DNA from 2 places in the Pediococcus claussenii ATCC BAA-344 genome. Region 1 is predicted to be linked to the other one. Evidence: predicted binding sites of a transcription regulator. Region 1 holds the regulator's gene; the other holds the start of a gene.
What was found. The regulator HrcA, encoded in region 1, represses chaperone genes, less so after heat shock. The targets are predictions, from matches to a motif close to TTAGCACTCNNNNNNNNNGAGTGCTAA.

Region 1 (3,433 bases):
ATATAATGATAGATTACAAGCCGTTTATAAACGAGACTCAGAAACAAATCTATATAGACCAGAAAAAATGTTTCTTTTAGAGGACTAATATGAAAACAATATACTTACATTACCCATATGATAAAACCATAATTCCAGAAGATAAGGTTGTTTTGGCATTAGGATTTTTTGATGGTGTTCACAGAGGACACCAGAGTGTAATCCGAACAGCAAAGGATATTGCCAACCAAAAGCAAATAAAATTAGCAGCTATGACCTTTAACCATCACCCTTCAGTGGTTTTCGATCAAAGAACGAATTCACCGGAGAATAGTTTATCATATATTACCTCTGTTGTTAGGAAGGCCAAGTTGATGGAAGATCTTGGTGTAAATATCTTATATGTAGCGGATTTTACTTCATCTTTTGCAAACCAATCGGCCAATCAATTTATTGATAATTACATTGTAGGACTTAATGCTGAAATTGTAGTTGCTGGATTCGATTATACGTTTGGACCAATTGATAAGGCAAATATGGATATTTTGCCAACACTTTCCCGAGGTCGTTTTGATGTTGTGAAAGTTAAAAAATTAAAAGTTGATGGAGAAAAAGCTAGTTCGAGTCGGATTAGATCCTTAATTGCAATTGGAAATATTGATGAAGCAAATGTATTATTGGGCTACCCTTTTGAAACACACGGTATTGTGGTACATGGTGAGGCAAGAGGAAGAACATTAGGTTATCCAACCGCCAATATTATTTCAAGCGAAAATCAAGTCGTATTAGGAATTGGAATATATGTTGTAGAAATAAAAATTGGATCTGAGTGGTATCAAGGTATGGCTTCGGTTGGGAAAAATGTAACTTTTGGAAAAAATCGAAAAGTTACAACCGAAATAAATATTTTAGATTTTAAACGCGAAATTTATGGTGAAGAGGTTGATATCAAATGGTATAACCGAATTCGTGGAGAAGAAATGTTTACCAGTGCAGAGGAGTTAGTGAATCAATTGCAAAAAGATGAGGTGGCAACTAGGTCATTTTTTAAAAAGATCTAAAGTAATTTGACCAAGTTTGACATTTGATGAAAAATTTTGTATATTAATCATTGTAATTTAGCACTCAATATATTGAAGTGCTAAAAGAGGTGATTGAATTACGCTAACTAAACGTGAATTGATGATTTTAGAGTTGATTGTTCGTAAATATACGGAGAATGGCCAACCAGTTGGATCGAAGGCATTAGTGGATACTCTTCCGATTCATGTAAGTTCAGCCACGATTAGAAACGATATGGTTAAGCTTGAAGAAGCTGGGTTAATTGAAAAAACGCATTCTTCGTCTGGGAGGGTTCCATCCAGAGAGGGATATCGATACTATGTTGATCATTTAATGAGACCGGTATCGGCCGATCAGAGTGAACTTGCAACAATAAAGAGTTCGTTTGACCAGAGTTTTAGACGTATCGATGATATCGTAAAAATCTCCGCAGATATGTTATCACAAATGACTAATTATACGGCATTATCTTTAAAACCTAATCAGGTTGCAACGACGATTGATGGATTTAGACTTGTTCCCTTAGGCTCAAGTCGCGTGATGTTAATCTTAGCAACCAGCAATGGTGAAGCCTCAACTCAGCAGTTTTCAATACCTCCAGAATTACAAGGTGAGGAGCTTGAAAAGGTTGTTCATCTTATGAACGATAGATTGGTTGGCAAAAGCTTAGCTCAGGCCTATCAATTAATTCATTCGGATTTACCTGTAATACTCAGTAAATATTTGCATAATAAGCTCGGAGTTGTTGATGTTTTTTCAGATATGATTAGTCGCAATGCTGAAGATCAGTTCTTTGTGGGGGGAAAGTTGAATATTTTGAACTTTTCTGACCCCAAGAATTTAGAATCAGTACGTAAAGTATTTGGTATTCTTAATACACAAGATGCGTTGTCTGATTTACTGTCAAATGATGAGCACGGAGTTAATGTTAGAATTGGTAATGAGATTAGTGACTCTGTTTTACAGGATTATAGTTTAATTACTGCTTCGTATGATATTGGGACATATGGGCAAGGGTTAATTGCCATACTTGGACCAACTAGTATGCAATATTCTAAGATGCTCGGAATCGTTGATGTTTTTAGAGCACAACTATCTAGCAAAATGTTAGAGTATTATAAAAACTTAGATGGAAGTTAGGAGTGATTTTGTGGCTGATAAGGATGATATAAAAGATTCAGAAGTATCAGAAGAAAAAACAGTGGTGGCTGACCGTGATGAATCATCAGATACCGATAAAGTTGTGCAAGACGACTCCGATGAAGCTAAAAAAAATAATGAGGCTGATTCAGAATTACAGTCGCAACTTGATGAGATAAATGACAAATACATGCGTGCTCAGGCTGAGATTGTTAATATGCAACGTCGAAACGAGAAAGAGCAAGCGAATTTAGTTAAGTATGATGGTCAAAAATTAGCTAAATCCATTTTGCCAGTGATGGATAATTTGGAAAGGGCATTATTAATTGAGGTAACTGATGAAAATGGTACTCAATTGAAAAAGGGAATCGAAATGGTCCAAAACCATCTGGCTAATGCTTTAACTGAAAATGGTATTAAAGAAATTGGTACAGTTGGCTCTATTTTTGATCCTAATGAAGAGCAGGCAGTGCAAACTGTTGAAAAGTCAAAAGAATATGCAACAGATACGGTTGTGCAGGTTCTTCAAAAAGGGTACAAGCTAAAAGATCGTGTTTTAAGACCTGCGATGGTTGTCGTCGCTCAATAATAAAAAAATGAGGTAATTTTGAAATGGCAAGTAACAAGATTATTGGTATTGATTTAGGTACTACAAATTCTGCTGTTGCAGTTATGGAGGGTGATAAGCCAAAGATTATTACTAATCCAGAAGGTGCCCGTACAACTCCTTCAGTTGTTTCATTTAAAAATGGAGAAACACAAGTTGGGGAGGTGGCAAAACGACAAGCAATAACAAATCCAGATACAATTGCATCGATTAAACGTCACATGGGTGAAGAAGGATACAAAGTAACTGTTGATGGTAAGTCTTATACACCACAAGAAGTTTCTGCAATGATTTTAGGATATATTCGAGGATTTGCAGAAGACTATTTAGGCGAAGAGGTTGATCAGGCAGTTATTACTGTTCCTGCGTATTTCAATGATGCTCAGCGTCAGGCTACTAAAGATGCTGGTAAGATTGCCGGTTTAGATGTAAAGCGAATTATTAACGAACCTACTGCAGCTTCACTTGCGTACGGGCTGGACCAAACTGATAAGGATGAAAAAATCTTGGTTTATGACCTCGGTGGTGGTACTTTTGATGTTTCTGTCCTTGAATTAGGCGATGGCGTATTCCAAGTACTTTCAACTAATGGTGACACCAATCTTGGTGGTGATGATTTTGATCAAAAGATTATTGATTGGTTAG
Region 2 (3,433 bases), 460 kb from region 1:
GGGGGGGTTGCAGCAAATCAAGGATTACGCGAACGACTTAGTAGTGACATCCGCAACTCTTTTCCAACATTGGATCTTGTACTGGCTCCAATTGAACTTTGCGGAGATAACGGAGCAATGGTAGGAGCTGCAGGCTATGTAGCTTATCAGTACGGTGTGGTTAGTGACGACTTGACATTAAATGCAGAGCCGAGCCTAGAGTTTGAATGGGCGGAGCATGCTGAAAAATAGGAGAAAATTATGACAGATAAACTTCATCAAATTCATCAAGCAGTTCAGACAGCAATTGATAATGGTGTTATTTTTGGGGCGTCGTATAGTTTGATTTCTCAAGAAGAGATCGAGATGCGTTTTGAAGGTGTTCAAGGTGATGATGAGTTAAATATTGCGTTGGATCCTTCAATGATCTACGATTTGGGCAGTTTGACACAGAGTGTAGCCACTACTACTCGTATTTTTCAGTTACTTGCCATTCGAGAGATTGGTTTTCGGGATCCGGTTGTTAAATACTTACCAGGCTTCTCCCATGCAGAAATTAATATCTGGCATTTGTTATCGCAACAAAGCGGTTTACCAGTACAAATTCCAAGTGCATCAAATATGACAGGACTTGAATTTGTAAATGTTTTATATGATATTGATCTCGATTTCAAACCAGGAGATCATGTCCAACATTCGCCGCTCAATATGATTCTACTGGGGTTGATTATTCGATCAACTGACGGTTCAATTGATCGAAGTGTTCAAGACCATATTTTATATCCCTTAGCTATGACTAACACTGGTTATAATTTAAATCGACCAAAAATTCGCTTTGTGCCAACTCGAAAAGACGCCAAAAGAGGGCAAATTCAAGGTCAAGTTGAAGACTACCAAGGATTAATTCTGAATGGTGAAAGTGGTTATTCCGGCTTGTTTTCAACATTGAACGATTTAACCGTCTTTGTTGAAATGATGTTGCAACGCGGTAATTATCAAGGTAAGGAAATATTGGATCCTCAGATTTTTACCCTTTTACAGAAGTTTGATGAGGATGGACAGTCACTTGGCTGGCGGAGATCACGCTCAAATAAGGGACTGTTCTACATGCAAAGTCCGACCGGGGTGATTGCTTTTGATATTGCAAAACGCCAAGGCTTGGTTTGTATGACAAGTTTTATCGAGGATGAAGAAGATCGTAAAAAGTTACTGAATGAAATTTTAAAAGTAGTTGAATAAAAAAAACGCCTTAGGCTTATTTCTGAAACCATTTTAGTATGGCTCGGAATTAAGTTTAAGGCGTTTTTATTTTAAATTGTGAAATGGAAAACTTTATAATATCTGTTATTTCATAAATATTGCACTAATGGCAATTAAAGAATTCATTAGCATATGGGTAATCATCGATGTTTGAATACGCCCTGTTCGATTATACAGCCAACAAAAGAGCAATCCGATCGAAGCATAAAGTATTATGTGGCCGTCTGAATGCATGAATGCAAAAGCCAGGCTTGATATCAATGCGGTTATAACTAAACCAAGGTTAGTATTATTCCACCCTAGAAGATTACTTAGATTACCAAACAAAACCTTTCTAAAGACTAATTCTTCCATGATTGGAGCGCCAATTGTGATTGCAAATATAAAGAATGAGTTGGTTTTAGCAAGTGTCAATAATGTTTGAGTATTCTGAGAAGTAGTGCTAGCTCCAGAAGCAATAGTAAGAAGATTGATTATAAATTGAAGAAGTAGAATTAAGCCAAGTCCGATTACACCCCAAAAAATAGCATTAATGAACGGCTTACGTCCATATTCTATTGAATTTAATTCGGTAGTTTGAAGAGCAATCGTGGACAGTAGAACCGCGCCTAGTAAATAATCCAGAGTTTGGATGGGAATATAATATTTTCCAAGATTGAAAAAAGAAATTAAAATTGAGGGAAGAAAAAAGATAAAGAAATACGTAATTAAAATTAGAAGCGAGCTTTTTGAAAGTTTCATATTACATTAATCTCCTTTATTATGCATGTCAGTATAACATAGTAGAGGCTTACCGTGATAGTTTGGTTAATAATGGTCAAAAATACTTGCATTCTGTTCTAATAATGATTATAGTGGTCATTGTAGTTAGCACTTGAGGTGTTTGAGTGCTAAAAATAAAAACTTAGTACTGGAGGGATTGACGTGTTAAAACCTTTAGGTGATCGCGTTGTTTTAGAAGTAAAAGAAGAAGAGGAACAAACTGTTGGTGGAATTGTTTTAGCAAGTAATGCTAAAGAGAAATCGCAAACTGGTAAAGTAGTTGCTGTTGGTGACGGTTTGGTTCTTGATAATGGTGAAAAACTACCAATGAGCGTTAAAACAGGTGATACGGTTATTTACGACAAATATTCAGGAACAGAAGTAACATTTGAAAATAATAAGTACTTAGTAGTACACGAAAAAGATTTAATTGCCGTAATCGACTAATTACTATTGGGGAGGAATTTTTTAAGATGGCTAAAGAGATTAAATTTTCAGAAGATGCTCGTACAAAAATGTTAAAAGGTGTCGATCAACTTGCTGACACAGTTAAATCAACAATCGGTCCAAAGGGTCGTAACGTGGTTCTCGAACAATCATATGGTTCACCAACAATTACTAATGATGGTGTAACAATTGCAAAGGCAATCGAGTTAGAAGACCATTTCGAAAATATGGGAGCTAAGTTGGTTTCTGAGGTTGCATCAAAGACAAATGACATTGCTGGTGACGGAACAACAACTGCAACGGTTTTGACCCAAGCAATTGTTAATGAAGGTATGAAGAATGTTACCGCAGGTGCAAATCCTGTTGGTATTCGTCGTGGAATTGAAAAAGCAACAAGTAAAGCGGTTGAAGCATTACACAAAATGTCACACGAAGTTAAGACAAAGGATGACATTGCACAGATCGCTTCAATTTCATCAGCTAATCCAGAAGTCGGTAAGTTAATTGCAGATGCTATGGAAAAGGTTGGCAATGATGGTGTTATTACGATTGAAGAATCGCGTGGTGTTGACACAAGTTTAGACGTTGTTGAAGGTATGCAATTTGATCGTGGATACATGTCACAATACATGGTAACTGATAATGATAAGATGGAAGCTGACCTTGACAATCCTTATATCTTAATTACAGATAAAAAGATTAGTAACATTCAAGATATTTTACCTTTGCTTCAGTCGGTTGTTGAGCAAAGTCGTTCACTATTAATTATTGCGGATGATATTACTGGTGAAGCACTACCAACTTTGGTATTGAATAAGATGCGTGGAACATTCAATGTAGTTGCCGTTAAAGCTCCTGGTTTTGGAGATCGTCGCAAAGATCAGCTTGAGGATATTGCTATCTTAACTGGTGGTACTGTAATTACGGATGATCTTGGCTTGAATTTGAAGGATGCAACAATTGAACAACTTGGACAAGCTAATAA

Region 2: the regulator HrcA is predicted to act here: its motif matches at 2,107-2,133, upstream of groES (co-chaperone GroES).

Annotation. Positions count from the first base shown of each region.
Region 1 covers NC_016605.1:975,533-978,965, reverse strand. The annotation lists gene truB (tRNA pseudouridine(55) synthase TruB) at 1-88, shown strand, start outside; gene ribF (riboflavin biosynthesis protein RibF) at 90-1,040, shown strand; gene hrcA (heat-inducible transcriptional repressor HrcA) at 1,138-2,181, shown strand; gene grpE (nucleotide exchange factor GrpE) at 2,171-2,770, shown strand; gene dnaK (molecular chaperone DnaK) at 2,794-3,433, shown strand, end outside.
Region 2 covers NC_016605.1:510,574-514,006, forward strand. The annotation lists gene tsaD (tRNA (adenosine(37)-N6)-threonylcarbamoyltransferase complex transferase subunit TsaD) at 1-231, shown strand, start outside; gene PECL_RS02420 (serine hydrolase domain-containing protein) at 241-1,218, shown strand; gene PECL_RS02425 (CPBP family intramembrane glutamic endopeptidase) at 1,324-1,980, opposite strand; gene groES (co-chaperone GroES) at 2,164-2,448, shown strand; gene groL (chaperonin GroEL) at 2,475-3,433, shown strand, end outside.